Regions from separate parts of the Vreelandella titanicae genome, predicted to be linked through region 1. Evidence: riboswitches for the same ligand, from Rfam matches in the RefSeq annotation. Region 1 holds a riboswitch; each other region holds the start of a gene.
What was found. Region 1 has a riboswitch for thiamine pyrophosphate ahead of thiM (hydroxyethylthiazole kinase). Riboswitches for the same ligand answer to the same signal wherever they lie in the genome.

Region 1 (7,568 bases):
CCTGCTGTCGGGTTATTTCAATCATCGCGACCCTAATCAAGGTACCTGTACCAACGCGTGTCGCTGGAAATACAACACCGTAGCAGCGACCCAGGATGACACGGGCGACTTAATAGCCGCCCAAGGAAGTGGCAGTGCAGCGGTCGGCAGCCCAGACGAGCTTTCGGCGCTGATTGAAGACGTTTCACGCCCTGGCAAGCTGATGCCTGTGTATGAGGATGAACACGGCACCTACATCATGAACTCCAAGGATCTGCGCGCGGTGCAGCATGTCGCTCGGCTGACGCAAATGGGCGTGGCGTCACTAAAGATTGAAGGGCGCACCAAGTCCCATTATTACGTTGCGCGTACAGCGCAAGTCTATCGCCAAGCCATTGATGACGCAGTCGCTGGGCGCCCCTTCAATAAACGGCTAATGGATGAACTTGAGAACCTGGCGAATAGAGGGTACACCGAAGGTTTCTATCAACGCCATGTGCACGGTGAGTTCCAAAGCTATGAGCAGGGGAACTCGATCGGCGTTCACCAACAGTTCGTCGGTGAAGTGCTGGGTTTCGATCCGGCTCGTGGCAGGTTGGAAGTCGAGGTTAAAAATCGCTTTGAAGTAGGGGATGGCATGGAGCTTATGCTGCCAGGTGGCAATCACCGCTTCGTGCTTGAGCATATCGAGAACTTGCGAGGTGAAGCGCAGAGCGCAGCACCTGGTTCTGGGCATCGCGTGCGAATCCCCGTTCCCAAGGTCAGCATTACCCCTGAACAGCTTGAGTTTGCGCTGTTAATGCGTGATCTCAAGCCTTCCAGAGCAGCACAATCTGAATCGTTGGGGGTAGCGATCAGCTAAACGCATAAACGTCCATTGCAAGCACACCGTGCTCCACGCTGTGGTGTAGCTGTTTTGCGTCACCTCCTGCCCCCATGGCCACCAGCAGCGGCTGGAAGTGTTCAGGGGTCGGGTGGTTCTCCCGCGCGTTGGGGGCGTTCTCCCAGCTAAGCAGTGCTTCACGATCATTGGCGATAAGGCGGTCGCTCACCCAAGTGGCAAATGCACCTACCCAGGCGGGCATAGGGCTCTCCTGGGGCATGATTTCATACAGGTTATGGGTCAGGCTGCCCGAGCCGATCACCAAAATCCCCTCTTCCCGCAGTGCCGACAGGCGCTCGCCCAGCGTGACCAGCTCCGCATTGCTCCAGCGCACCGGAAGCGACAGCGAAACAACCGGCACATTGGCGTCAGGAAACATCAGCGAAAGGGGCACCCAGGCGCCGTGATCCAGGCCGCGCTCTACCCGCTCGGCGCTCAGTAACACGGCCAGCCGTTCAGCCAGTTCCGGCTCACCCGGGGCGGGATACTGGCACTCGAAAAGCGCCTGTGGGAAGCCGCCAAAGTCGTGAATGGTTTCTGGCTTGGCGCTGATGCTGACCTTGAGCGCCAGGCTCTCCCAGTGCGCTGAGACCACTACCACCGCCTTGGGCGCAAGCTGCCTGCCCAGTTCGCGTAGAAAGGCATGAGCCGGGGTTTTATTGAGGGCCAGCATGGGCGAGCCATGGGAAATAAACAGACTAGGTAACATGAGTGAGTCTCCTCAGCAGCATGGCCAACGCTGGCGGTAAGCAAGCGCTGGCAATAGGGTTAGGCGATAGTTTTAGGTGTTAGGCGAATCGGTTACTTAGCACCCAGCGGCCGCTGCCCAGGCCCGCTTGCACGATTAACGCCAGCGTCCAGAACACCGGGAATTCCCAACCGCCGCCGGCATTTGAGAACATCCAGCCGTTGCCAAGATGCACCCAAGCAGCGCCGAGCAGTACCGGCACCAGTGCCAGGCTCACCCAGCGGGTGTAAACACCCAGAATCAGGGCGGCTCCACCGCCTACTTCGGCAGCAATGGTCAGGTAGGCCAGAAACCCTGGTAAACCCAGTGATTCAAAATAGCCGACGGTGCCCGGTAGGGTAAATACAAACACCTTGAGCAAACCGTGAGCAAGGGCCATCACACCCAGTGCGACGCGCAGTAGCGAGATGGCCTGGGGTTGTAAAGAGTGCTGTAGAGAGGGGGCAGAGTGAGTATGCGTTGTCATCGTAGTAGCTTCCATCGAGTGGTTGATGACGCTACTTTACAGCCGGATAAGATCGAGATAATCAGCGTATTTTGCACATCACTGTTGCGTAATGGGCGACAATCCAATGTTCTGCTCCCAAACTGGCGGATCGCCCCACGCCTCGGTGAGCAGGTCGATGAAGCGCTCCACCTTGGCGGGCAGGTAGCGCCGGGCGGGGTAGAGGGCATGAACATCGAGCCGTACCGCTGGCTCATTGGTCAAGATGGGCACTAAACGCCCGCTGGCGATACTCTCTGTGACCAGAAAGCTGGGCTGCTGAGCGATGCCCAGGCCAGCTTCCGCGGCGTGGGTGAGTACATCGCCGTTATTGCTTTCCAGTGGGCCATTGACCGTCAATGACTGCGTGGCAATCTTCCAGTCAGCGCTCTGTTGGCCGCTGCGGTAGCGTAGGCAGTGGTGCTTGGCAAGGGCTTGAACGCTGTCGGGTTCACCGTGGTTGGCAAGATATTCAGGCGATGCGCAAAACAGTAGACGGCACCGCGTCAGTCGGCGCGCCACCAGGCTGGAGTCAGGCAGGCTGCCGATACGGATCGCTACGTCGTAACCCTCTTCAAGCAGGTCGACACGGCGGTCGTTCAAATCCAGGCGCACCTCTAGCGCGGGGTGGGTGTGCATAAACTGGGCGACGAGCGGCGCTAGGTAGCGGGTACCAAAGCTCATCGGCCCATTAACGCGCAGCCGTCCACGCACATCGCTGGTACCTTGGCCCACCTCGGCGGCGGCCTCATCGAGCGCTTGCAGTATCCCTTGGGCGCGGACTAGATAGCGTTCTCCGGCCTCAGTGAGATGTAGTCGTCGCGTGGTGCGTTGTATCAGTCGCGCGCCCAATGTCTCTTCCAGTGCCATGACCTGGCGGGATACGCGAGTGCGGGAAATATCCAGCGCTTCAGCAGCGCGGGTATAGCTACTCAACTCGGCTACCCGCACAAAAGCGACGATATGCTCTAACTGATTCATGACGCCGAATCGGCTTGGAAAATCTGAAAAGCGCGCGCTGCCTGGTAAGGGTCGGGCTGGCCACAAATGGCCGATATCACCGCTAAACCGTTCGCTCCCGCGCGCTGTACGCTAATCGCATGATCCGCTTTCAGCCCACCAATGGCCACGCTGGGCAGTGGGCACGCCTTGACCAGCGCCGCTAAACCGCCAAAGCCGATGGGCTGGGCGTGATCTTGTTTGCTCTCGGTGGCAAACACGGGACCAATCCCGACATAATCGAGTAGCTCAAACGGAGAGACTTGCAGCTGGGCGATAGTATTGATCGACAGGCCGATAATCGCTTGCTCACCTAGTACCCGGCGCGCTTGCTGAACGGCTGCGTCGCTCTGACCGACATGCAGGCCATCTGCCTGGCTTTCTAGTGCCACCTGCAAACGGTCGTTAATGATCAGCGGGATACCGGTGCCCGCCAGAAGCGCTTTTAACCGTTTGGCTTGGGCAATCATCTGTTCGTCGCTGGCATGCTTGTCACGCAACTGCACGATGGTGACACCGCCTTTTACCGCTGCCTCAACCGTCTGTTCCAAACCATGCTCTTGGCAGAGCGTGGCATCGGTGACCAAGTAGAGCGATAGATCAAGCGGCATGGATTGCCTCCAGTTGGGCATAAGTAGTGAGGTCGTCAGGGGTGAGTTGATACAGCGCATCCAGCAGTGCCACTTGAAAGCTACCAGGCCCGTTGGCGTGGCTGCCCGCACGCTCTCCTGTGACCGCAAAGCAGGCCAGCGCGGCTGCCGTTGCACCCAGTGGGGCGTCGCGGTTGGCAGCCACAAATCCCGCCACTAGCGCGCTCAGCCCACAGCCAAGCGTTGTTACACGGGGCATCAAAGGATGGCCACCGTTAATGCGGTAGTGCTGTGTGCCGTCCGTCACCCAGTCGCTTTCACCGGTCATCGCGACAATACAGCCGTGTTTTTGCGCTAATGCTATTGCAGCGTCCACGGCTTGGTCGGTGGCGGCTGTGGCGTCCACGCCGCGGCCTTGGCTAGCTAAACCGTTAAGGGCAAGAATTTCAGACGCATTGCCACGAATCACGCTGGGTTTAGCGGCCAGCAGCTTCGCGCACAGCGTTTGGCGATAGCGCGTGGCGCCAACGGCGACGGGATCTAATACCCAGGGAATGGCATGCTGATCGGCAGTCGCTGTGGCGGTGAGCATAGCGTCAGCCCAGTGGGCAGAGATCGTACCGATATTAATCGACAGCCCCGCGGAGATAGCCGTGAATTCAGCCACTTCTTCAGGCGCATGCAGCATGGCGGGCGACGCGCCGGTGGCTAACAGCAGGTTGGCAGTGCTGTTCATGGCCACATAGTTGGTCATGCAGTGAACCAGCGGTGTCACTGAGCGCAGCGTCTCAAGGTAATCGCCAAGCGGGCGTAGGGTCATAGCATCCTCCCGGCAGGGAGGTGGTAAGCGTTACCACGACTCCCTACGCCGGTGTTATCCGGTTCAGGTTCAAAGGGTGCTTCTCAGCCCAACCGTAACGGAGGGCGCCCCTGTCGAAGGATTACTATCCTTGCCTGAAGTAGCCCTGTAAAGCCCCGGATGCGGACGATAGCAATCTAACGAAACGAAATACGCGTACCGTAGGTAAGCATTTCATCAGGTGTCATCGCTTTACCCTCGACCCCAATCATCTCGTCACCACACTGGTCGGCGAAGGTTAGCACGCCGTGGGTCAAGCCCAGTTGGCCCAGGGTATCGCGGATTTCGCCCGTGCCCAGAAAAGTACTGACGTGGCCCTTGTTATCGCTCAGCTCAGACACGCCGTTAGCATGGTGAAAACGCACTTTGTAGATTCCATCCATCGACTCGACTTCAACAATCGGCGAAAAACCGTTGTGAAGCGCATTGGAAAGCTGTTTTAGCGTCAGGTGGTCACCCAGCGTCATATCGATCGCACTCATGGAAAACTCCTGTGGACGCCTCAAAGGTGGGGCATCACTCATGTTGCGGGAACTGCTTTTTGTAAAGCTTATGAAGAATAAGTGTAGGGTTTTTGTTTAGTATTGCCAGTGCGCTTATCGGTACCTCGATACGACACTGCCTACGTGCTTGTAAGGGCTGTTATTATGGCCATAAAGCCCCCATGGTAAGCGGTACGTGAAGCTCAATGGATTCAATGATCAACATCAGCGATAGGAGAGCAAAATGAGTTTTCAAGGCGAGCAGCATCCCGGCGTCGTGGCTACGCCGCCCCAAACTCAAGGGTTTCGTTTAAACCACACCATGCTGCGGGTGAAAGACCCTGAGCAGGCATTGGCGTTCTACTCAAAAGTGTTTGGTATGCAGGTGATGCGGCGGCTGGATTTCGAAGAGATGCAGTTCTCGCTCTACTTCCTGGCCAACCTGGAACCCAGCGACAGCGTTCCGGACGATGCGCAAGCGCGTACCGCCTGGACGTTTAGCCAGAAAGGGCTGCTGGAGCTGACCCACAACTGGGGGACTGAAGACCAGGAAGATTTCGCCTATCACGATGGCAATGCCGAACCCCAGGGCTTTGGGCATATCTGCTTCAACGTACCGGATTTGGCAGCGGCCCAGGCGTGGTTCGACGAGCATGACGTCACCTTCGTCAAACGCTCCGATCAGGGCAAGATGAAAGATGTTATCTTCGTTAAAGACCCGGACGGCTACTGGATCGAAGTGATTCAGGCAGACCTGATGGTGGGGAAGAGCGACTCTTGAGGCACGCCAATGGCTAAACTACTGTTCCGGCTGCGCCATGTGACCGACGAAGAGGCCATGGAGGTGCGTGACCTGCTCGCTGCCCATGGCTTTGATACCTATGAAACCCAGGCGGGCTTTTTCCGCCTGGGCGTTGACGCGATTTGGCTGCGCAATCCACATCAGCACGACGCTGCCATCGCGGCGTTAGAGGCCTACCAGGCGGAGCGCCTTGAGCGCGCCCAACGCGAGCACCAGGCGGCGGTTGAGCGGGGTGACGCGGAGACGCTGTGGCGTCGTTTGGCCGCTCACCCGGTGCAGGTCGTGTTAGTACTGCTAGCAGTGGGGCTTATTGCCGCCCTTACGCTGCTGCCGTTCCTGGGTATGTCGCGAAGCTAAGCGGCTGGCAGATGGCCGCGTTTGAGGTACATCATGACGCCATCATCACCGGCGGTAAGTGCCGGAGCAGAACCGCTGGGGTAGCGGCACCAGGTGCCTGCCGTGTAACTCTGTTCGCTATCGCTCAGTGTGCCTTCCAGAATCAAAAACTCCAGCCCGCCCAGCAGCGTGGGGTAGGTAATGGAGGTGCCCGCCGACCAGCGCTCCAGGCTGGTGCGCTCCTGCTTGTAGGTGTGCAGCATTTTATAGGCAATGCGCGGGCGTCGATCAGGCTGCCAGGGCAGCCGATGCGCTGGCACTGCCAACTGTAGCGTGTCGTTGGGGTCAAACTGGTGCAGTTTGACAAATATCAGCGCGCCTTCCTCGCCAATTTGCGGGGTATGGCCGGTGCCAATGGGGTTTCTTAAGTAGCTGCCCGCCGCGTAGCGCCCATGCTCATCGGCGAACACGCCTTCCAATACCAGAATCTCTTCGCCGCCGCCGTGGGTATGCCGCTCAAACTTTGTATTGGGGGCGTAGCGCACAAGGCTGGTAGCGCGAGCAACTTCATCACCAATCCGGTCAAACATCATGCGCTCTACCCCCGCGCTGGGGGAATCGACCCACTGATACTCTTCCGGGGTAACACAGGCAAAGTGGCTAAAATCGGCGTTTAGACGCATGGGAAAGGGCTCTTCGCAGTGAAGGTAAGTGACGGGGGAGGGTGCTAGTCTCCTTATCGACAGCAAAAAATGCAACTTTCGGTTGTTTGATCTTCGTTATATCGCCATAAAAAACACCCCAACCATTGGATGAATATCCAACGATTAGGGTGCAGTTCACGAAGGCGGCATCAGGTTGTCTGGCTGCTTGCTTAGGGGGTTTCAGTCAGCTTGGTAAGAATATGGTGTGCAGCTTCGATGCGCGCCTGATTGGGGTAGTTGCGGTTAGCCAGCAGCACAATGCCGATTTGCTCGCTGGGTACAAAAGCCACGTAGCCGCCAAAGCCGTTGGTAGCGCCGGTTTTGTTATAGAGCGCTTCCTGCCTGGGGGCTAGCGGTGGGGTTAAGCGGTTGGCGGGGTTGGGCTGCAAAATCATCTCAAGCGAGTTGCCTGCCAGCAACTGATTGAGCGCCACCGGGTAGGCATAGCTTTCCCACCCCAATCCTTGGGTCATATTGCCGACCTCAAAGTACCCCGTGCGCGTAGCGGCCAAGGCTTGGCTTAGTGGCTCATTAAGCTCGGCACCACTCATATTGGCTTCCACCAGCGTTAGTACGTCTGCGGCAGTCGATTTCAGTCCGTAGGCTTGGGCATCCAGCATGCCTGGGTTCACCCGAATGGGCTCATCCTCTTTAGAGTAACCGTAGGCATAGTTCGCCTGCTGCGCTTCAGGCACCTGAAAG
Region 2 (7,568 bases), 2.0 Mb from region 1:
AGAGCTGCTGCCGTTTGAAAACCTGCAGTGGATGAGCGTACTCAAATCGCTCACCGCCTACCAAATGTACCGTCAGCAGGTACGCTTACGCGTTCGGGGCCCGGATGTGCTGCGCTTTTTGCTGCAAGATCCTAATCTGCCACGCTCCATTGCCTGCAGCTTGGAGACGCTGGGCCATGAGCTGACGCTACTGCCAAGACAGGATCGACCGGCAGCGACCGTTTCACTGGTGCGCGCCGATGTGGTGGATGCCGATATTCAAGCGCTGGCCCACTCACCCAGCAAGCTGCACCTGTTTATCGACGAACTGCAGATCGGCTTTGCCGCTATCCACGATACGCTTAGCGCAACCTACTTTGTGAATGACGACAGCGTGCCCCGCGTTACCCAAAACCAGAGTCAGAGCCAGAGTCAAAGCCACGCAGGGGATAACGATAACGACTAACCAGTGGGGGAGTCGCGCTCTAGCGGGCTGGCGGCCTGCACGATTCGATGCAGGTACGCCAGCTTCTCGCGCACCGCTGGGGCAAGCACTCCTGGGGCCAAATCGAGCAGGCCCATATCCCGGTTGAGCTCATTCACTGCCATCCCTACCTGATGAAAGGCAATCAGCATGCTCTCCAGACTGCCGTCGTACTCAACGGGGGTAATGCCCATGTGCAGTGCGGTATCCAGCACGGCGACCATATCCAAGTAGTAGGCAAATGTTTCAGCAAAATCTTCCCAGGGGTGCATGGTGGCGTAAGCAGAGATGAAGCGATTAGGCCAGTCGCTGGGCGCCCCCTGCTGGTAGTAGCGCTCTAACGCTTCGGCATAGGTTGGCCGGTGGTGATTGCCAAATACCGCACGGCAATTTTCTTCATCGCGATCCTTAACCAATACATCCCAATAGTAGTGGCCGATTTCATGGCGGAAATGACCAATTAATGTGCGATGGGATTCGTTCATGTCGACCCGCAAACGCTCGCGTTCAACGTCGTCGGCTTCTTTGATGTTGATGGTGATATGCCCTGCTGCATGGCCGGTATACACCTTCTCTGGCTTGGCGGTGGAACGCCATAAGCCCTGGTCGGGGAGGGCATCAGCCATAAATGAGAAGCTTAACGGCACAGCAATGTCGTCGTCTTTGGTACCGTGGGGAAGTTTAAGTAGATCCAGAGTATGAAAAAGGCGCCGTTTAGCAGCCTCTAGTGCCGCCCAACGCTCACGGTGGCCTGCAATATTGAGGTCGGGTATTACTTCGTTGTAACGACAGCAGTCGCAGAGCGTGTCCGCTTGGCCGTGTTCCATCACCACCAGCCGATTACATACGTTTTCAACAGCGTAGTTGTGGCACTTCATTAGCGCTGTATCGCAACCCGGGTGGGTACAGCGATAGCCGCCGTTATCCAAGGGCTCAATAGCCACGATATTGCTACAAGCAGGGCACCAGCCTACTTCTGACTGACAGGCAAGGCAGTGGGTGTTTTCGTAGAACAGCGGATTGCCACAGCGGCAGTGAAAGGTCTGCATAGATAATTCCCTGTGTTTAAACACGCGCTTTCGCCGTGGGCGATCCGCAAGCCTGCGGCACACTGATTAGCCGAAGCATAGCCAGCGCGGTATCACAATGGAAAGGCTAATTGACGTTCTGGCGTAGATTTTGTTTACTCATGAGATACTTGGTTGACGTTAACGTCAACTTGCTGCTATACCCTGTGTACTTGTCTTACCGCGATGCGTTTTAAAAACAGCTTTTTTTAATACTCGCAACCATAACAACCACAACCATAAATAGGAGCAACGCTATGTCCGTTCGCGAAATTCCCATGTATATCGATGGCCAGCCCGTCCAGTCACAGAGCCAGGAGTGGCGCGACGTGGTCAACCCTGCGACGCAAGAAGTAGTGGCTCGAGTGCCGTTCTGTACCGCTGACGAAGTAGAACGCGCTATCAGTAGTGCCAAAGAAGCGTTCAAGGAGTGGCGTAAAGTGCCGCTGGGGAAGCGCATGCGCATTATGCTCAAGCTGCAAGCGCTGATTCGCGACAATACCGCTGAACTCGCGGCACTGATTACTGAAGAGCACGGTAAAACCCTGCCCGATGCGGAAGGCGAAGTGGGTCGTGGTCTGGAAGTGGTAGAGCACGCTTGTTCGATTACTTCGTTGCAGTTGGGTGAATTAGCCGAAAACGCTGCCAACGAGGTAGACGTTTACACCATGCACCAGCCGCTGGGGGTGGGGGCTGGGATTACCGCCTTTAACTTCCCGATTATGTTGCCCTGCTTTATGTTCCCGCTGGCGATTGCCACCGGAAATACCTTTGTGCTTAAGCCCTCCGAACAGGATCCCAGCTCCACCATGCGCTTAGTGGAGCTAGCCCATGAAGCGGGTATCCCAGCGGGCGTGCTCAACGTAGTGCACGGTGGCCCGGACGTGGCCAATCAAATTGCCGATCATCAGGATATCAAAGCGCTCTCGTTCATCGGCTCTACCCATGTGGGGTCGCTGCTGTATAACCGTGCAGCAGCGGCGGGCAAGCGCATGCAGGCGATGATGGGCGCCAAGAATCACTGTGTGGTTATGCCTGATGCTAACCGTAGTCAAGCGATCAACAACCTGCTGGGCTCAGCTTTTGGCGCTGCGGGCCAACGCTGCATGGCGAACTCGGTAGTGGTGCTTGTCGGCGAGGCACGCGAGTGGCTAAGCGATATAGTAGATGCGGCGCGAGCAATGAAAGTAGGCCCAGGCACTCAGCTTGATGCGGACTTGGGCCCGCTGGTGTCACCTGCTGCCCGTGATCGTGTACTACGTTTAATCGATGCAGGGGAGAAAGAGGGCGCCAAACTGATGGTTGATGGTCGCAAGGTTCAGGTAGAGGGTTACCCCAACGGTAACTTCGTGGGGCCGACCCTGTTTGCCGATGTAACCGCCGATATGACCATTTATCGCGAAGAGATTTTTGGCCCCGTGCTGTGTGTGGTCAGTGTTGAAACCCTGGATGAGGCGATTGCCTTTATCAATGCCAATCCCAACGGCAACGGTACCTCCATCTTTACTAACTCAGGCTGGGTAGCGCGCCGGTTTGAAACCGATATCGATGTTGGACAAATTGGTATTAACGTGCCAATCCCCGTACCGGTCGCTTACTTTAGTTTCACCGGGTCAAGGGCTTCAAAGCTGGGCGATTTAGGGCCCAATGGTAAGCAGGCGATTGCATTCTGGACACAAACAAAAACCGTAACGGCACGTTGGTTTGAACCCGAGAATGTTTCCAGCGGTATTAATAGCACGATTTCGCTGGGTTAAAAAAGTGGCGCTAACTGGCTCCGCTTAAGCGGGGCCAGTTGCTAACGAGGTCGGTTAACCGCTTGGCAGATCAAGCCAGGTGGCTGGCTTAAAAGTTGTCAAACAGCGGAAGGCTCTCTTCAAGCAGCTGTTCAATGGGGCCGAGCTGGCTTTCATGCAATACTAACAGCGACTCCTTACCCATAAAGTGTTCAGCGGGGGGGACGAGCAGAGCAAACTCACCCTCTTCAAGGTGAAACTCATGTATTTCGCGCATTCCCAGCGGAGTTACACACTGCGTGCAGCGGTAGGTGTCATCTTCGCCATAAATCAGCCGATGGTACATTTTAAACAGCGTATATAGTGCCAAACCACCCTCAAAGGCTGGCCAGCGCGCAGGGGTCTCGCGAATATCGTTGGTAAGGTCTTGCCCTTCGGCTTCGGCGTCTGCAATTGCATTGGCAAGCGGGGCGGCAAGAATGGCGCTGTTGTCGGCAGGTAACGGCGTGTTGTGCTTAGAAGCGTGTTCAAAATCTTGTACAGCGCGCTTAAAGTCAGGAACGCCATCAAGAGTATAGTCGACATGCTGGAGGTCTTCGGGCTCACAGCCGCCATTTTCCCAGCCATGAATGACGCGAAGTGTCATTTGACCCCGTGTCATTGGGCGGGCAAGCAGCATATGTAGCATTATACGAATGTGCAGCTGACGCTCATCGGTATCATTTTCAAATGCTCGGTAAGGGTCAGTAAACAGCTCGTTTAGACGACCGGGGGTATGTTCCTTGGCTTCGTTATGGCTCATGACAGTGTCCCTTTGAACGAACTGTTTATTAAGAGTAGCGCATGTTTTTTTGTCACAGAACGAATCTTCAGTATGGCGAGTAGGGCGGCTGAATAAAAGCCTCTTAATTCAGCTTTTTGTTACACAACCGCTAAGCCGTTTTTATGAGATGGCTAAACTTAACAAGAAAGAGGTGAGCATGTCTTCATCATTAAGTCGTTTTAACGTGCCTGAAACATTGGATGACCTGCCTGACGATATTCGCAGTACCATTTTGACCGTTCAGGGTAAAGCGGGTTTTGTGCCCAATGTCTTTCTGATGTTGGCCCATCGCCCTGCTGAATTTCGTGCTTTTTTTGCCTATCACGATGCGTTGATGGAGCGCGAATCAGATACCCTCACCAAAGCCGAAAAAGAGATGATTGTAGTGGCTACCAGCGCACGTAATCGCTGCCTATATTGTGTGGTTGCTCACGGGGCACTGGTGCGCATTTACAGTAAAGACCCGCTACTCGCTGACCAAGTGGCGATCAACCATCGGGTGGCGCCGATTAGCGAGCGCCACCGGGTGATGCTCGATTTCGCCATGCACTGTGCCATCGATGTGGGTGAAATGACTGATGAATGGCTTGCCCGCCTGCTGGAAGTAGGCTTTAGTCAAGAGGATTGCTGGGATATAGGCGCGATCGCGGCGTTTTTTGGCTTGTCGAATCGGTTGGTTACCCTGGCAGGTACGCCACCCAATGAGGAGTTCTACCTGATGGGGCGAGTGCCTCGCTAAGAGGCGACCAGCGCACCTTAACTTTACTAAGCTATGATTTTGATTGAGAATAGTTCTTGAGACAGCGCTTCGAACAGTACCCAAAAACGTACTTAGAAAAAGCGCTTAGCAAAACACCTACATTCACTGTCGCCAGGGGAGCCCTGCATAAAAGGGCTGAGATGCGGCTACGCAGACCCTGGAACCTGATCCGGTTCGTACCGGCGGAGGAAGTGCGACATGCTTTACCTAACGTTAGCCGTGCTTGGTGCGGCGCTGTGCTGCTTTGCTTACTTAGGCCTCCGGGCTCGCTGGGTGAATGGCCCACTTGATGACTATGTCACCGCCCGTAACTCGCAAACGGCATCTACCCTGGGGCTCTCCTTCCTTGCCTCCGGCATGGGCGCATGGATTCTCTTTGCTCCTCCTGAAATCGGCGCCTTTGTTGGCCCGCTGGCCCTGGCAGGCTATGCATTAGGCTCTGCGCTGCCGTTTATCGTCTTGGGGCTGTATGGGCCGAAGATTCGCCGGGCGCTGCCCGAGGGGCGCAGCATCGCCGAGTTTGCCGAAGCGTGCTATGGCCCTGGTGTAAGGCGCTGGGTAACGCTGGTATCAATCGCCTATATGGCGTGCTTTTTAGCTGCCGAGCTAACCGCTATTGGCGCCATTACCGCGCTGCTTTCCGATGTGCCCCCCGCACTGGTGATTATTGGCGTGGCGCTTACCACGCTCATCTATACTGCGGCAGGTGGTCTACGGGCCAGCCTTGCCACTGACCGTTGGCAGGCGTGGTTGTTACTGGTACTGCTGTGTGTGGTCGGTGGCATGGCCCTATGGCGGCTTCCCACTATTCCCAACGAGGCTGCGCTTCCTGCCATTCCCATCACCAGTGCGCTCAGCGTAGCGTTAACGCTAGTGATCGCGGTTACCGCGGCCAATCTCTTCCATCAAGGCTATTGGCAGCGCGTGTGGGCCGCTCAAGACGATCAAAGCCTGGGGCGCGGGGCATGGTTAGGTGGCGCAATGACGGTAGTCGTCGTCATGGTGATTGGTGGTCTGGGTGTATTGGCCGCGATGAGTGGTGTGCCATTAGGCGAGCCGCCGATGCCATTTTTTGCCCTGTTAAGTGATGCTCCTGTTTGGCTGACGCTACCCGCCTTGGTATTAGCGGTGACCTTGGTGGCCTCCAGCGTTGATACGCTGCAAAATGGTATTGCCTCGTTGGTGGTCGCGCGCAGCGAGCAGCAGGGCGTATCACTGGTGGCTGCCCGCTGGGTGACAGTGGTAGTAATGGTACCGGTGGTATTAATTGCCTTGCAGGGGTTGTCAGTACTGCGTCTGTTTTTGATTGCCGACCTGCTGTGTGCTGCCATTGTGGTACCTGTGCTGTTGGGCCTGTGGCAACGAATGACGCCACTGGCCGCCATTGTAGGTGGCATCGCGGGGCTGCTGGGTGCCATTCTCCCAGGGTGGTTAAGCCAAGGAAGCTTGGTCGCCGGGATGGTGGCCGCCAGTTTTCCGGGCAGTGTCCCTACCTTGGGGCCATTCGTCGGGGCGTTAATCGCCTCAACGCTGGTGAGTGTGCTGTTAGCCTACTTAACGCTAGCTATTCGCAAGGACATCCATGATTCGAACTCTTCTGACTACCCCTGAAGGTGAGACCCACGAGGGGGATGAAAGCCTGTTGGCTGTCTGGCAGGCGACGCCTGGCAGCCATATCTGGATCGATATGCAGGGCGAGTCCCAACAAAGCGAGCGGGCGATTTTAGAGGCGTTTGAGTTTCACCCCATGGCGATTCAAGATGCCCACAAAGAGCGCCATCCGCCAAAAATTGAAGAGTTTGATAATCACACCTTGATTATTTATCGTGGCATCTCCTCCTTTGATGCCGAACTAAACTATCTGCCTCAACAGGTCTGTTTCTTTGTGGGGGAGCGATTTCTGGTCACCCTCCACCCCGGCCAAGCGCTCTCCATAGAACGGCTATTCAACGAGCACGGTAAAGCCTTGCTGGCCCATTCGCCGGAACATGTCGCGCTGCGGGTGATGTATATTTCTGCGGGCTTTTATATCGATAGCCTGCTTGAGTTCGAAACGGCGTTAAGCGATCTGGAAGACGAGCTGCTGGAAAATGGTAATGATGTGCTAATGCGCAAGATCATCACTTACCGTTCCCGGCTGGTTAAAATGCGCCGCATCTTTAGCTACCACCAGGGGATTACCCAAGAACTCACCGCTTATGACTATGAGCATTTACCGCGGGAAGAGAGCGAAACCCTGCACGCCATCAACGATGTAGCGGATCGCTTCGAACGCCTCTACACATTGACCCAAATGTACTACGACATTTGCGGTGACCTAATCGATGGCTATATCTCTATTTCCTCCCACCAGCTAAATATCACCATGCGGGTGCTCACGGTGATTACCGCGATTTTTGTGCCGCTCACGTTTATTGCCGGGATTTACGGTATGAACTTCGAAAATATGCCCGAGCTGCGTTATCAGTATGGCTACTTTTTTGTCTGGGGAGCCATGTTGGGTATTGCGGGTGTCATGATTTGGCTATTTAAGCGCAAGCATTGGTTTTAAGGACAGGTTTTAAGGACGGGGTTTAGTCTCCCCATAGAACGACTCCAGGAAACAAAAAGTTGACCCATGCATAGGTGGTCGGTGGCTGAGTGTGGCATCCTCTCCAGCGACCAAGACTATAAGGCATAAAGCCGTCGACTAGGGTTTTCACTGGGAGTTGTTCCATGA
Region 3 (7,568 bases), 1.0 Mb from region 1:
CCATGAAACTTTAATCGGTGGATTAACCGCCACGCTCTCATTTGTAGTGTTTCAGATGTTCGACTTGCAAGGGTCGCTCTCTGCGCAGATGGCGACCATCCTGGTGCTGTTTACGCTGGGGTACTCTGGAGCGAAAGTATCAGCCGGTAAGCGAGCCATAGGAACCCTACTAGGGTGCAACTTGGCTCTATTAATGCAGTTATTCTTATATACCCAGAGCCACCATTTCCTGCTGGTGGTGTTGCTCTACTGGCTGGGGTTAATGCTTTTCGCTCGGGAGCATATCCATGAAGGGGGCGGTTCAGGGATTGGCTTTGGTGGACTGACCACTCTGGGGATTCTGTTTGGCCAGTCGTTAGGCCCGCAGCAGGATCTGGTGTATAGCGCGCTCTATCGCTTCTCTTCCATGAGTGTGGCACTGGTTCTTACGCTTCTGGCTATGGCTTCCCTGCACTTCGTGTTGAACCGCTGGGCACCAACGCGGTTACCCGCCAACAACCCGGCCTAAATTAATTAGCGCAACTTTTTTAATAAAGGCTACTCTGATGAATGTGTCGACGTGTGATTTGATGTGTTTCCCTACTAACGGATTAGAGGTGTTCGTCATGGCAACTGGTAAAGAAGATAAAGCGAAAGGAACGGCCAACAAAGCAGCGGGAAAAGTGAAAGAAGCCGCGGGCAAGGCAACAGGAAGCGCTAAAACTGAAGCCAAAGGTAAGGCCCAGCAGGCTAAAGGCGAACTGCAAAAAGGCAAAGGCGACGCCAAGGAGAGCCAGAAAAAACAGCGCTAGTTATGTAACACTGATACCAACAGGGGGCTTCGGCCCCCTGTTGGCGTTTAAGTGGTTTTAAACAGTTGTCTTGCTCAAACGAAAAAACCGCTAACCCACTAGCAGGTTTTTCGCATTATTGAAGCGGCCTGATCTTAGTTTAATTCCAGCGATAAACTCATTTCCACGCCAGCGTCATCTACTCTGAACCAGTACTCCATGTTTTTGTAGATGTCACCATATTGCTTGAGCATATCAATATCGGACGCTGACAAATCATCTGATGGTATCTGTTCCACAAAGTCGGCCAGTGAGTGGTAGAACTCGCCTGTTATGTGTCCATGAACAAGCAGATTGCGCTCTGAGGCAGGGGCTTCCAGCTCTTTCTGCAGTGTCGCCGAATCACTGATACCAGCGCCCAGTACAATAGCCGTGTCAGACATGGCGGCGTAGAGTTCCGGTGCCTCAGGGGGCAGCATCATGCTCTCGACTTGCTTGGCTTCCCCACCGGGTTCAAGCCCTAGAGTCCCTAACTCCGGCGCGAAAGAGCTTGCGGCAGAAAGCAGGGAAAGAGGATTTTGTGAAGCAAGCGTCAGGAGCCCCGTCATGGTAGGTTCGCCGTCTGTCATTGTCAGACTGTTGATACGAGCTCTGAAGCCAGATAGTGACTGACCAATCATCATGGTGATCGGGTTATTAATCGCCATGTTGATCTCATTCCAGGAGCTGTTCAGATCTTGTAGTTCATCACAGCTGAAGGGGTTCTGGCGCACTTCCTGAGCATATTTCTGAACGGTCTGAACCAACAGCGGCATGTTCAGACCTAAGCCATAGCTGGCCATACCTTCTGTGCTACCTAGGCCCCGCACCTGAGTCGTCAGAGTGCGCAGGTCGCTGACAATATCCTCATCGGTTTCTAGAATCAGGTTCATTTCCATGCGGTCAAGATCGTTCTCGCGCGAGCCCATTACAAGGCCAGGGAAGCGGTTCGTGATACGGTCGATATCTGCCTGGCAGGCGGATAAATCCAATTGCTCGGCATCAACCGCTTCCATCAGTGCCTGAGTACCTGAGTGAGTGGGGGTGCTCAGCTCATTAAGTAGGCGTGAGGAGTCGATTTTCCCTGCGCCGTAAGGTGTAAAGCCATGGCGCTTTTCAAGCTCTGCCAGTGCATCGGTATCACCGATGCTGCTGTCGGGCAGAGTGTTACCCAGCACTTGTGCTAGCAGCTCGTCACTAGCATTCTGTGGTACCACAGACACCAGCAGTTGCTGGTCGTCAATGGCTAGAATCGCCTTGACGGGCCCCTCAGGCGTCAGCACCCAGTATTCGGTGTCGTTGGTGGTGGCCGTACTCAGGTTAATGTCTGCTTTGGTCAAAATGCGTTGCAGCGTTTCGCGGAAGGCATCTTCATCCTGCAGTTGCATACGTAAAACAGGCAAGATACCCAACCCATAGAGGGCGGCCTGAGGGTTCATTTTCAGGCCCAGCGCATGGACATCGTCCAGCGTTTCAACATCGACCAGCTCTTCACTCATGGCGATCAATACCGTCATCAACGAATGCATCACTTCATCGTCTATCTCGGGCAGTGTCTCGCGTAGCTCATCCAGACTAGACTCAATGCTAGCCTTGGGCTGCATGCGTTGATAACGATCAAAAGCATCTTGTTCAGGCATTGCTTCACGTGTTGCCATGAAGTAGGGAGAGTCAGCCGGAATATATTTCAGCATGAGAGCTGCATTATTTTTCGGCGCTTCCTCCTGTGTGCCTGCGGCTGTTGGTTCGTTATCATCGCTGCAGCCAGTTAACATGCCTGCACTAAGCAGAGCAACGGTTACCGCCAAGTAAAGTTTGGTTTTCATCTGGAATCGGTTCTTTGAATGGTGTTGGTTTTAAATAAAACGCTATGAACAGAGCGCTGCGCAAATGAGAATCATACACGAGCAATGTATAATTAATCTACTTGGACGGTAATTACTTTTAAATACTCTTAGAGCAAATTCAGTGGCTGGCCTGTGGCGATTAGATATTAATGTGACCCTTGAGTTTTGCTAAGACTCAAGGGCCACATATAGTCACAATGCTGTTCAGTAAGTCGCTATTTTAAACTTCCTGATACAGCTCACTGCCTTTGTTGCGAAACTTCTCTGCCTGCTCTTCCATGCCTTTCATCACCGCTTCCTGATCGCCGTTTAGACCATGTTCGTTGGCATAGTCACGTACTTCCTGGCTGATCTTCATGGAGCAGAACTTTGGTCCGCACATGGAGCAGAAATGTGCCACCTTGGCGGAGTCTTTGGGCAGGGTTTCGTCGTGGTACTCCCGAGCAGTATCCGGGTCTAGCCCCAGGTTGAACTGGTCTTCCCAGCGGAACTCGAAGCGTGCCTTAGAGAGTGCATTATCCCGCCGCTGCGCTGCCGGGTGGCCCTTGGCGAGATCCGCCGCGTGGGCAGCAATCTTGTAGGTAATGATGCCGGTTTTGACGTCGTCTTTATTGGGCAGGCCCAGGTGCTCTTTGGGGGTGACGTAGCAGAGCATGGCGCAGCCAAACCAGCCGATCATCGCCGCCCCAATGCCCGAGGTAATGTGGTCGTAGCCGGGGGCTATATCGGTTACCAGCGGGCCTAAGGTATAGAAGGGCGCTTCGTCGCAGTATTCCAACTGCTTATCCATGTTCTCTTTCACCAGGTGCATGGGCACGTGGCCGGGGCCTTCGATCATCACCTGCACATCGTGCTTCCAGGCAATATGGGTCAGCTCGCCCAAGGTTTTTAGCTCCGCCATCTGTGCTTCGTCATTGGCATCGGCCACTGAGCCAGGACGCAGGCCATCACCGAGGGAGAACGCCACATCGTACTGCTTGCAGATCTCGCAGATCTCCTCGAAGTGGGTGTACAAGAAGCTCTCCTGGTGATGGTACAAACACCATTTGGCCATGATCGAGCCGCCGCGGCTGACAATGCCGGTGACCCGCTTGGCGGTGAGCGGTACATAGCGCAGCAGTACGCCCGCGTGAATGGTGAAGTAGTCCACGCCCTGTTCGGCCTGCTCGATCAGCGTATCGCGGAAGACTTCCCAGGTGAGGTCTTCGGCCACGCCTTTGACCTTTTCCAGCGCCTGATAGATAGGCACTGTGCCAATCGGCACCGGAGAGTTGCGCAAAATCCACTCGCGGGTTTCGTGGATGTTCTGCCCAGTGGAGAGATCCATAATGGTGTCCGCACCCCAGCGGATGCCCCAGGTCATCTTATCCACCTCCTCTTCGATAGAAGAAGTCACCGCTGAGTTACCCAGATTACCGTTAATTTTGACCAGGAAATTACGGCCAATAATCATCGGCTCGCTTTCTGGGTGGTTGATGTTATTGGGAATAATCGCCCGCCCTCTGGCGACTTCATCACGCACAAACTCAGGGGTGATTTCTTCCGGCAGGCTGGCGCCAAAGCTCTGGCCTTTGTGCTGATGGCCCAGAATGCGCTCTACTTCAGCGGTACCTAGCGCTTGACGGCGCTGGTTTTCGCGCAAGGCGATAAACTCCATTTCCGGGGTGATAATGCCCTGGCGGGCGTAGTGCAGCTGGGTCACGTTCTTGCCCGGTTTTGCTCGGCGTGGTGTGCGGGTTAGATCAAAGCGCAGCTGGGCAAGCGTCGGGTCGTTGGCGCGGCGGTTGCCGTAATCAGACGTGGGGCCTGATAGAAATTCGGTATCGTCACGCTCTTCAATCCAGGCTCGGCGTAGTTCCGGCAGACCGCGGCGCAGGTCATTGTTAGCATCCGGATCGCTATAGGGGCCTGAAGTGTCGTACACCAGCAGTGGCGGGTTCTCTTCATCAATGCCGGTGGTTTTGGTCGGCGACAGTGAAATTTCCCGGAACGGCACACGGATATCCGGGCGCGAACCTTCGATATATACCTTACGTGAGCCGGGCAGCGGCGCAATGGCGGCGGCATCGACCTGGGCGGTTTCGGCTAAAAAGTGGCTGGTTTTGCTTGTTACGGTCTTAGTCATTACGGTTGTTTCCTTGTGTTGTTTTGCTGAATTAGTGGGTGAGGTCTTGGTCTATCAGCTCTAGGCCCATCTGCCAGAAGTCGATTTCCAGGCGGGTGGCGTCGCGGAAGATCTTGCTCAGTTCGGCAAAGCGGGCGGGGGTAATGTCGGCAAGGCGGATATTCAGCCATTCAAGCTCCGCCTGCATGGCGGCCTGAAACTCCTCGCCTTCGTACATGGCTATCCAGGCGTCGTAAGGGTTTTGCGCGCCGCGCAGGGTGGAAGGCTGGGCGTTTAGCCAGTTGGCGATTTCGCCGTAGCCCACCAGGCAGGGGGCCAACGCCACGTGCAAATCCAGCAGGTCGCCGCGGTTGCCGGTATCTAACACATAGCGGGTGTAGGCAAGCGTCGCTCTGGCTTCGGGAAGCTCCTCCAGTTCTTGCTCGGAAATCCCCCACTCCTGACAAAAGCCCACATGCAGGCCCAGCTCCACATCCACAATGGCTTTTAAGCCTTCATGGGCTTGGCGAAGATCGGCGAGGGTGGGGCTTTTGTAGGCAGCCAGCGCATAGGCGCGGGCGAAGTGAATCAAAAACAGGTAGTCCTGCTTTAAATAGTGGCGAAACGACGCTTCGGGCAGCGTGGCGGTGCCTAGCTGGCGCACAAAATCGTGCTCAATATAGGCGCGCCAATCTTTCTGGCAAGTGGTAGTGAGATCAGTAAAGCGGTAGCCCATGACTCCTCCGGTGGTAATGATCCGGAGGGCGGGCGAAAAAGATCGAGGGAGTGGCGCAGAAGGGCGGCGTGCGATCGTGAGAGAGCAGCCGTGGCCATCGCTTGATCCCTACGCCGGTACCCTCGCTGCGAACTTGTGTAAGTAGCAGCGCATTAGCCGGATCAGGTTCTGCGGGATCAGCGCTCGGCAGCATTAATTGCTACGCCCTGCGCCATCTCAGCCGGATTTCACCGGCACCCCGTCAAGCTGTTCGTTGGTGGAGTGTAGGAGGCGGGTGAGGGAGATGCAAGGGTGTATGACATGGAAAGTTATCGGGAAACAATTTATTAGCATCATTACAGCGATGAGAGTTTAGGTGCTGTAATGGCGTTTCATGGCATCGGTACGTGAATTATTATACAGTTGAGTAACAAGTGGCTGTTTTACAGCCACTGCTATTTCGAATGTGAACCGTAGGAAGTTGCATGACCAACACGAACTCGATTTTAGGCGTCTATCTCAGTGATTCGCTCGACCTTGATGCCATTTATGGTAACGCCTTGCGCGATGAAGCGAGTGATGTCGTCCTGCGCCATCCCCATGAGATCGATAACCCCGAAGATGTGCGTTTTGCGATCTGCTGGTTGCCCAATGACGAGGCTTTCGAGAGCTATCCTAATCTTGAGCTGGCGATGTCTATCGGTGCCGGTGTTGATGCCCTGCTGGCGCATCCTGGCCTGAGCGATGAAGTACATATCGCCCGGGTGCGGGATCCACATCAGGCCGACTTGATGGCGGGTTTTGCCGCGCATGAGGTGCTCCATCGTGAGCGTGAGTTCACCACCCTGGAGCAAAATGCTGCCAAGGCGCATTGGGCGCCATTGACGATGCGCGCGCCAGCATCAAGAAAGGTGGCGGTGCTGGGACACGGCACCATGGGGCGCGCCGTGGTGAAAGCGGTGGCCGCGCTTGGCTTTTCTATACACGTAGCCTGCCGCAGCGAGCCACAAGCCCCGGTTGAAGGCGTGACCTATCTGACAGGTGACGGGGCTGTCATGGCGGCAGCGGATGGCGCCGATTATCTGATCAATGTGCTGCCACTGACGGCTACCACTGAAAACGTGCTTAACAAGGCGCTGTTCGCGAAGCTCGCCAAAGACGCTTGGTTGGTGCAGATCGGTCGGGGTGAGCACTTGGTCGAGTACGATCTTCTCCTAGCGCTCGAACACGGCCATTTGGGTGGGGCGAGCCTGGATGTGTTCCGTGCAGAGCCGCTGCCTGCGGATCATCCCTTCTGGCAGCATGAGTGCCTACGCATCACGCCACACATTGCTAGTGATTCGTTGCCAGAGGTGGTCGCAGGGCAGGTTGTCGACACCGCCCGCGCCCTTCGCGATGGGCAGCCGCTTGCCATGGGCGTTGATCGGGCGCGCGGTTACTGACGTAAACGCTAAACACGTTGCATGACAATCACTTTGCTGCAAAGGAACACCTGATGAGTCTCGATAAGCCTCAACGCACCACGAAGAGCAACGCCGAACAAGAAACCCGCATCGCGCTGGCAGCCTGCTATCGTCTGGCCGCCCACTATCGCATGACGGATCTGATCTACACCCATATTACCGCGCGGGTGCCTGGTGAGAAGGGACGTTTCCTGATCAACCCTTACGGTTGGCGTTGGGAGGAGATTACGGCTTCTTCGCTGGTGAAGATTGACGTTGATGGCCATAAGATTGATAACAGCCCAGAACAAGTGAATCCGGCTGGTTTCACCATCCATTCCGCGATTCATACTGCTAGCCACCATGCGGCCTGGGTGATGCATACTCACACGCGCGCTGGCGTGGCGGTGTCGTCGCTGGAGTCGGGCCTTGAAACACGGCTTAACCAGATTGCGCTGCAGTTTCACGAACGGGTGTCTTACCACGATTATGAAGGCATTGCCCTGGACCTGGCTGAGCGTGAGCGAATAGTGGCAAGCCTTGGCGACAACCCGGCATTGGTGTTGCGTAACCATGGCCTGCTGACGACCGGTGCGTCGGCTGCAGAGATGTTCAACAATATGTTTTATCTTGAGCGTGCCTGTGAGCTAC
Region 4 (7,568 bases), 1.7 Mb from region 1:
TCGCGCAAGATTTACGCAATGCCGGCGTTGAGTGGGTCGATGAGCCAGTTGTTGTGGACAGCGGTCTTGTGACCAGCCGTACGCCGAAGGACTTGGATGCCTTTAACGCCAAGTTACTCGAAGAGCTGCAGGAAGGGCGTCACTCCGGTCAACACGCTTGATGAGCGTATTGCGTCAGTGGACAAGCTTTATCAAAAGGCTTGTCCACGTTATTGCCAAACCTATCAAAGGAGACAGTAGCCGCGGCGGAATGGTGGTTCATCCTTACCGCGGCTATGGTTCCCAACGTGAAGTTTTTGTCATGGGCCGGGTGTTTCGCCAAGCCGCACTAGGTCGAGCCATTCCTCGCCATGGCATGCTACGCGATACTGCGGACGTGGCACGGCGCGTTTTACGCCGGGGGCTGGCCGATGCGCAGGTAGAAATTCACATCGGCGAAAATAAGCTCTGCGTCGGCACGGATCGAGATGGCTATTTCGACGTCCACTTACCGATTAGTCACACCCTGCCCATTGATGTCTCCTGGCACCGCGCCGATATTTTAGTGCATTGCTCGGGGCAGGCGCCGGTACGTACTCACGTAGAAGTTTATGTACCTCCGTCAGAGGCGGATTTGCTGATCATCAGTGATATTGATGACACCGTTATGTTTACCGGGGTGGCGGAAAAGCTCAAAATGCTTTATCGCTTATTTGTTAAAAAACCTCATCGCCGCACCGCTTTCCCCGGTGTTGCGCCGCTTTATCAAGCTTTACATCGTGGCGTTAGTGAGCGTGCCGAGCGGCCCATTTTGTATGTATCCCGTGGCCCTTGGGCGATATACGAAATGCTCGAAACCTTTTTTCAGATCAATCGCATCCCCGTTGGGCCGATTATCTTTTTACGCGAATGGGGCATCTCTTTGCGCAAGCCTTGGCCGCGCCGTGCAGAAGAGCATAAGCGCGAACTGATCGACCGTATGTTGACGCTTTATAATGATATGCCGTGTATTCTCATTGGCGATAGCGGTCAACACGATCCAGAAGTGTATACCGAGATAGTGAAAGCCTACCCAGATCGGATTAAAGCGATTTATATTCGTCAAGTGGATAAAAACCCCAAGCGCGAGCAGGCGATCCAGCGGTTGCGGGATGAGTTGGCCGGCACCCAGTGTGATTTAGTGCTCGCCGCGGATAGCGTGCTGATTGCCGAACACGCCCACGCCCAGGGCGATATCTCTGCCCACGGCTTAGCAGCAGTACAGCGCGAAGTTGAGGAGCACCGCAACGATCCCGCATAACGCTGTTGCCAAGTCAGTCCCCATGGTAAAAGTACGCTACGAAGAAGTGTGTTTAACGACGGTTATTTGTAGATAGGAGCTGCCATGGTTGTTGTGCTGATCATTTTTGCGCTGGCAGTATTTGTGCTCCCCAATGTTTGGGCTAAGTGGGTGCTTAAACGCCATACCCGCGGTCGTGACGATTACCCGGGGACGGGTGCAGAGCTTGCCGATCACTTGCTGCGCCGACTGGGGATTGAGGGCGCAAGCGTTGAGCGCACTGAGTTCGGTGACCATTATGACCCTGAAACCTGCTGCGTACGTCTTTCTCCGGATAACTACGATGGGCGTTCGCTAACGGCCGTCACGGTGGCTGCCCATGAAGTAGGGCACGCCATTCAGCATCACCAGGGTTACGCGCCGCTACTGGCGCGTAGCCGCTTAGTCGGCGTTGCCCAAAAAGCTGAGAAACTCGGCGCTGTACTGATGATGGCTGCACCTTTTCTGTTTTTATTGACGCGTCTGCCGGGTGGTTTAGCCATTGTAATTGCCATGGCGGTGATCAGCTTTGGCACCGCGGCGCTGGTGCATTTTGTGACCCTGCCAGTTGAGTTTGATGCCAGCTTTAACCGGGCGCTGCCGCTCTTGAAAGAGTACGTCCCGCCTTACGATATGCCCGGTGCCCGGCACGTACTCACCGCCTGCGCGTTTACCTACGTGGCCGCCTCGCTGGCCAGTGTTATGAACCTGGGGCGCTGGCTGGTGATTTTGCGGCGGTGAGCGTGTATTGAAGCTGTGTTTTCAGTGCCACTAAGTGTCTATGCATAATTTTTCGTGCATTAAAGGTTATAAAAAAATCAGTAGCTTACTAGATATTTATACCTGATTTACTTTTTCATAGGCACTTAGTTAATACCTATTGTCTGTCTTTATTGCTTTGTGGCGCGCAGTAGAATATAGGGTTTTGTGTCCTGTAGAGTGCGGAATTCATTCGTATGAACTGGCAACTGCGAATTGTCAAATGGTAGATTACGTTCTGTGGTTAGTGAAAGCCCCGCTGCGGCGAATGTATTTCGATATGTGGATAAACCCCATTGTTTGTCGACAATCTCTAATGGTTGCTGCCTTCCCGGTATCGTGAGGTAGACTGGGCGATTATCTCCGTCTTGATAGGAAATACCATGCTCTCCATTGCGGTAGGTCGGATAATCGACTCCGGTGGTTTGAGGATGAGTGTCGAGGATGTAATAGGAGCCGCCAGGTTTAAGTACGCGCATTACTTCCGTAGTGATGCGTACTAGTTCACGTCTTTCGGGAATGTTAATAAACAGAAAACAACTAATGACAGCTTCAAAACTGTTATCAGGAAATGGCAAATTTGGACCATGGATTTGCTCAAAGCGAAGACGGTTAGTGCCTGCGGATATTGCTTTTTCAATCATTGTTGGAGAGATGTCAACACCGGTGACATAGTCGAATCCGTCGTCTCTTAATCTTCTGGACACTTTGCCGCTGCCACAGCCGTAGTCCAATACACTAATTCCCTTGCCATAAGAGCAGGTTAACTCCGCGATGAGTGGTTGATAGCCAAAAGCATTCTCCACCCAATCATCATAAGCGTCAAAAAGCTCGGCGATATTTTGTTCAGTCCAATTAGTATTCATAAAAATAAATCCCCTAATATTTGCTCATGTATGAATGCTTGTACTATCCCCAGCGATTAATAAGAAACGGTTGATAGTAGGGGTTAATTATCTCTAACGCCTTTTGAGGCAGCGCATTCCCTATCTTGATTTGGCGATAGATCCAGAACAACATCAGCACATCTCGCCAATACGTCGTTAGGTTAAGATTAGCCATATCATTAAACGTCAACAAGCCGCTACGGATCTCTGACTCATATTCCAATAGTTTGCGTATGGTAGTCGGGGAGGTGCCAATTGGCATTAAAGGTACTGTGCCTGGCTGGGGTATAGTTTCATTACTATTCAAAAGTTCAAGCGCACGCTCATGTGTGCTTTCATAGACGTGAATAGAACCAACTTGATGTGTGTAGTGACCGATTTTGCAGCCTATGCGGGCAGCAATATACTCTTGCAAGAAAGTAAAAGAGAAAATATCGTTCAGCATGCCAACGTAGGCATCATTTGCACGCATATAGCTGACCATGTTCAACTTTTCTTCGCGGAGTAGCAACTGAAGACCCAAGGTACATGAAACGTCGATATTGCGTCGATAAAGATCTTCTTCCGCACTAAATATTTGAAGGACAGCGCGCTTACTGTCGGGATCGTCATTTTTAAGGATATCAATCACTCGTTCGATTTGATCGAGCGTGTCTGCACCAAAGTTTTTAAGACGAGCTCCGTAACCAGTACCAGGTAAGCTTATACCATCTGGGCTGTAGCGTTGCATTGAAGGGGCGTACCAGGAAATAAATGCTAAGTCGTTTTTACCTGATAAATACCATAACGCTTCTGCATAATTAAAAACAATATTTTGTTTGCGTATTTTGCTTAGACAAAAACGATCAGGAGGATTGTCGAGTCGGATATTGAAGCCAATGAGTTCTCGCTCTTTATTTCCTCTAGGTGAGTTAACATATTCATATTCAAAGCAGATTTTATGCAGTGTATCTCTGTAGAGGCTGGTGAAATTCGTATAATGTTTGTGCATCATTATATTCATCTCTTTCGGTGGACAAAGAGGCGTATTTTGCTGATACGAATGATGGCGAGTAGTTTAAAAAGCTGAATTGGAGCTGTGAATCGCGTTTGATTTTTCTTTGACGATCAAACTGTGCAAATTAAAGGCTTTCACGACAGTATCTGCGACGTGATCAGCTAAGGCTTCATTGAAGTTGAGTTTTCCGTTTATAACTTTCGCCCAGCGGCAGTCCGCAGCATCATCACCAGGCCGTAGCTCGCCATCAACGTAGTGACATAAAAGGGCAACCAAGGCGAAGTGGTGGTGACTTCCCTCTGGGTCATATCCGATTACTTCTACTACATCAATTAACGGTCCTACCAATGCTGTGATACCGGTTTCCTCCATTAATTCGCGCTTTGCTGCACAATGTAGGCTTTCTCCCGGTTCCACTGATCCTCCGGGGAAGCCCCAAGTGCCCCGTTGAGGTTCTTTACTGCGTTGGACGAGGAGAACTTCATTATTACGCAGAGTTACGGCGATTGCTGCCAAGCGTGGCTTGGCAAGTACGGAGTTCAGGCGGTTTTTATCAGACGTGTTAAAAGGGGAGGTACTACTGAGCGTAGATGCGTTAGCGGGCGTTGAGTTACCTTGCGACACGATACACTCCTGCATTGAGATTCGGATAATACAGGCGTAGGTGTCAAAACAGATTCATATATGGTTTATGTCCGTTCCTACGCCGGTATCAGCCGGATCAGGTTCAAAGGGTTTGGATAACTCCATCTCAGCCTGAATAACAGGCACCCCTCGGAAAAGTTACTGTTACTATGAGTTTTAGTATAAGTCAATATTTGGGGGGGCAATTCAATGCGGCGGCTTGGCGGACGCCGGGGCGGTTTTGACACCTTCTTCGCACACTTGGCTAACGGCTAATTGGCCCGGCTTATTCGCCAAAATCACCGCCCGCCGCGGTGCAGGGTAGCCTTCAATGGTGCGGGTGCGGTCGTTGGGGTCGAGAAAATCAGCCAACGATTGGTAGGTCATCCACTCCGTCGAGCGCTGCTCGTCTAACGTGGTAACGGCTTCATCGACCACGCGCACGTTGGTAAAGCCGCAGCGCTCCAGCCAGTGGCAGAGAGCTTGAGAAGAGGGTAGGAAGTAGACGTTGGGCATGGCGGCGTAACGTTCGCCGGGCACAAATACGGTCTGCTCGTCGCCTTCGACTACCAATGTTTCCAGTACCAGCTCGCCGCCCGGCGCCAACGCGGCTTTTAGCTGCTGAAGATGTTCCAACGGGGCAGGGCGATGGTAGAGCACGCCCATGGAAAATACCGTATCGAAAAAGCCCAGATTCTCAGGCACATCTTCAATGCCCACGGGTAAAAACTGCGTTCTGCCGCCATCCGCATCACCCACAAAGTGGCGTACTGCCTGAAACTGCCAGTAGAAACGTGGCGAAGGGTCGATGATTAGCACAAAAGCAGCACCTGCCCCGGCCATCCGCCAAGCGTGGTAACCGCTGCCGCCACCCACATCGAGCACTTTGCGATATTTTAGCGGTGCCAGGTGTGGCGCCACTCTTTGCCACTTCCAGTCAGAGCGCCACTCGGTGTCGATATAAATGCCGCCTAGCTGAAAAGGGCCTTTACGCCACGGGGCAAGCTTTCTAAGCAGGTTAAAGCATTGGCGCTGCTGGCTATCGCTAAGATCAAGATCAACGCTGACGGTGTCGCTGTTTAAATCCACGCGCCGCTCAGCGGGCAGCGCCGGAAGCTTGGCCACGGCTTTTTCCCAGGCGGATAAATCGCCGTGGCGGTTACGGTCAAGCCCGTGAGCTAACTGCTCGGGTAGCTTCGCTAGCCAGGGCGTTAGCGAGGCATCCAGCGTGGCTTGATCTAAAAACGCCTGATAAATTGCGCGATGATCGTCGGGTAGTGGCGCCACCTTTAACCCTCCTTAAACGCAATCAGCGAGGCAAAGTTAAGGTACTGGAACCAGGTCATCGAACGTGGAAAACCTGCTTGTTTCAAACGACCATGAAGTGCATCGAGGGTATCCGGCACCAGTACGTTCTCAAGAGCGGTGCGCTTCTGGCTGATTTCCAGATCACTGTACCCATTGGCGCGCTTGAAATCGTGGTAGCGTTCTACCCGCCAGGCGTTGTCGCGCTCGTCGGCGTCGACGGTTTTCTCCGAGAGGATCAGCACGCCGCCGGGTTCCAGCGCTGCATAAAGCCGCGCCAGTAGTGCATCGCGGTCGGCGGCGGGTAGAAACTGTAGGGTAAAATTGAGAATGATCATGCCCGAAGACGCATACTCTAGGGTACGAATGTCGGCTTCTTCGACCTGCATAGCGTACGCTGGGCACTCGTCAGCAAAGGTTTGCCGAGCCTGGGCGACCATGGCGGGCGATAGGTCAACGCCCGTATAGCGAAAGGCGTCAGGCGCCAGCGCCCCTGCCAGCGCAAGGCCGGAAGCGCCCAGCGAACAGCCTAGATCATAGACATGGGCGCCATGGCGCAGGTGGCGCTGGGCAATTAAGCTCAACATGCCAAGAATTTGCCCGTAGCCGGGTACCGATCGGCGGATCATGTCAGGAAAGCAGGCGACCACCTTTTCGTCGAAAGAGAACCGCGCGACTCGGTCAAGGGGTGTCGAAAAGATAGCGTCACGGTAAGATGCATCACTCATGGGCAAGCCGGGATCATGGAAAAGGCGTGCTAGTTTACGCGCCCTTAATTGACTAGAACAGGCCTGTCTAGCACAGACTCACATAGAACAGCCCTGTTTAAGGTTATTAACCTGTTTAATGAACCCCGCTGCAAGGATCGACGCCACTGGAGAAGCTAAATGGCCTCAGCATCAAGCGCTACACCCGATACGTTACCGGCATGGCAGACGTTAAAGCATCACGCTGAAACGCTGCAGCATGTCCACTTGAAAACGCTGTTTGGCACCGAGCCTTCCCGCTGGGAAAGCTTTACTCGCCAGGTGGCGGGCTTGACGCTAGATCTTTCCAAGCAGCGCTGGGATGATGATACCCTCGAACATCTGTTTACGCTGGCTAGTGAAGCGGGCGTACCCTCTGCTATTGAAGCGCTGTTGAGCGGTAAGCGAGTGAACGTCAGCGAAAACCGCCCGGCGTTACATACGGCTCTGCGTTTACCCGCTGATGCGACGCTGGAGGTTGAGGGTGAGGATATTGTCGCTGCCGTACACGAAAGCCTTGCTCAAATGGAGCGCTTGGTCAGTCGGCTGCACGCAGGGCAGTGGCGTGGTGCCACCGGCAAGCCGATTCGGCATGTGGTTAACCTGGGCGTAGGCGGTTCAGATCTGGGCCCGTTAATGGTTACCCATGCGTTGGCAGATTTTCGGCCCAAAGATATTCATCCGGTTGAGGTGCATTTTGCCTCCACCATGGATGGCTCCCAGCTAGCGGACTATCTGAGCCGGTTGAATCCTGAAACTACTATCTTTGTGTTGTCATCCAAGTCGTTCACCACCATTGATACACTTTCCAACGCTAACACCGCACGGGAGTGGTTACTTAGCCGCTTGACCCAGCATGGTGCGACGCCGATTAGCGCTGAGTTGGTGGTGCGTCAGCACTTTATTGGTGTGTCGGCGAGCCCTGAGAAAATGACCGAGTGGGGCATTGCGGA

Region 2: it holds a riboswitch for thiamine pyrophosphate, as region 1 does, so the genes downstream of both, HZS52_RS12115 (sodium:solute symporter family transporter) here and thiM (hydroxyethylthiazole kinase) in region 1, are expected to answer to the same signal.
Region 3: it holds a riboswitch for thiamine pyrophosphate, as region 1 does, so the genes downstream of both, tenA (thiaminase II) here and thiM (hydroxyethylthiazole kinase) in region 1, are expected to answer to the same signal.
Region 4: it holds a riboswitch for thiamine pyrophosphate, as region 1 does, so the genes downstream of both, HZS52_RS19740 (NUDIX hydrolase) here and thiM (hydroxyethylthiazole kinase) in region 1, are expected to answer to the same signal.

What each region holds. Positions count from the first base shown of each region.
Region 1 covers NZ_CP059082.1:682,233-689,800, reverse strand. Annotated here, with positions in the region: gene trhP (prephenate-dependent tRNA uridine(34) hydroxylase TrhP) at 1-841, shown strand, start outside; gene HZS52_RS03285 (DODA-type extradiol aromatic ring-opening family dioxygenase) at 834-1,571, opposite strand; gene HZS52_RS03280 (DoxX family protein) at 1,651-2,076, opposite strand; gene HZS52_RS03275 (LysR family transcriptional regulator) at 2,155-3,075, opposite strand; gene thiE (thiamine phosphate synthase) at 3,072-3,704, opposite strand; gene thiM (hydroxyethylthiazole kinase) at 3,694-4,503, opposite strand; TPP riboswitch at 4,527-4,625, opposite strand; gene HZS52_RS03260 (hypothetical protein) at 4,680-5,024, opposite strand; gene gloA (lactoylglutathione lyase) at 5,269-5,805, shown strand; gene HZS52_RS03250 (DUF6164 family protein) at 5,815-6,183, shown strand; gene HZS52_RS03245 (cupin domain-containing protein) at 6,180-6,845, opposite strand; gene ampC (class C beta-lactamase) at 7,037-7,568, opposite strand, start outside.
Region 2 covers NZ_CP059082.1:2,642,042-2,649,609, forward strand. Annotated here, with positions in the region: gene HZS52_RS12090 (alpha-E domain-containing protein) at 1-445, shown strand, start outside; gene HZS52_RS12095 (zinc-binding metallopeptidase family protein) at 442-1,512, opposite strand; gene HZS52_RS12100 (CoA-acylating methylmalonate-semialdehyde dehydrogenase) at 1,788-3,287, shown strand; gene HZS52_RS12105 (hypothetical protein) at 3,376-4,068, opposite strand; gene HZS52_RS12110 (peroxidase-related enzyme) at 4,247-4,828, shown strand; TPP riboswitch at 4,953-5,058, shown strand; gene HZS52_RS12115 (sodium:solute symporter family transporter) at 5,048-6,460, shown strand; gene corA (magnesium/cobalt transporter CorA) at 6,432-7,400, shown strand; gene HZS52_RS12125 (NnrU family protein) at 7,565-7,568, shown strand, end outside.
Region 3 covers NZ_CP059082.1:4,921,685-4,929,252, reverse strand. Annotated here, with positions in the region: gene HZS52_RS22800 (DUF2955 domain-containing protein) at 1-508, shown strand, start outside; gene HZS52_RS22795 (CsbD family protein) at 606-791, shown strand; gene HZS52_RS22790 (hypothetical protein) at 926-2,635, opposite strand; gene thiC (phosphomethylpyrimidine synthase ThiC) at 2,877-4,781, opposite strand; gene tenA (thiaminase II) at 4,813-5,496, opposite strand; TPP riboswitch at 5,585-5,747, opposite strand; gene HZS52_RS22775 (NAD(P)-dependent oxidoreductase) at 5,961-6,917, shown strand; gene HZS52_RS22770 (class II aldolase/adducin family protein) at 6,971-7,568, shown strand, end outside.
Region 4 covers NZ_CP059082.1:4,266,194-4,273,761, reverse strand. Annotated here, with positions in the region: gene HZS52_RS19765 (type 1 glutamine amidotransferase domain-containing protein) at 1-161, shown strand, start outside; gene HZS52_RS19760 (App1 family protein) at 161-1,279, shown strand; gene HZS52_RS19755 (zinc metallopeptidase) at 1,364-2,038, shown strand; gene HZS52_RS19750 (class I SAM-dependent methyltransferase) at 2,188-2,922, opposite strand; gene HZS52_RS19745 (thymidylate synthase) at 2,966-3,937, opposite strand; gene HZS52_RS19740 (NUDIX hydrolase) at 4,001-4,564, opposite strand; TPP riboswitch at 4,622-4,725, opposite strand; gene cmoB (tRNA 5-methoxyuridine(34)/uridine 5-oxyacetic acid(34) synthase CmoB) at 4,772-5,851, opposite strand; gene cmoA (carboxy-S-adenosyl-L-methionine synthase CmoA) at 5,854-6,597, opposite strand; gene pgi (glucose-6-phosphate isomerase) at 6,757-7,568, shown strand, end outside.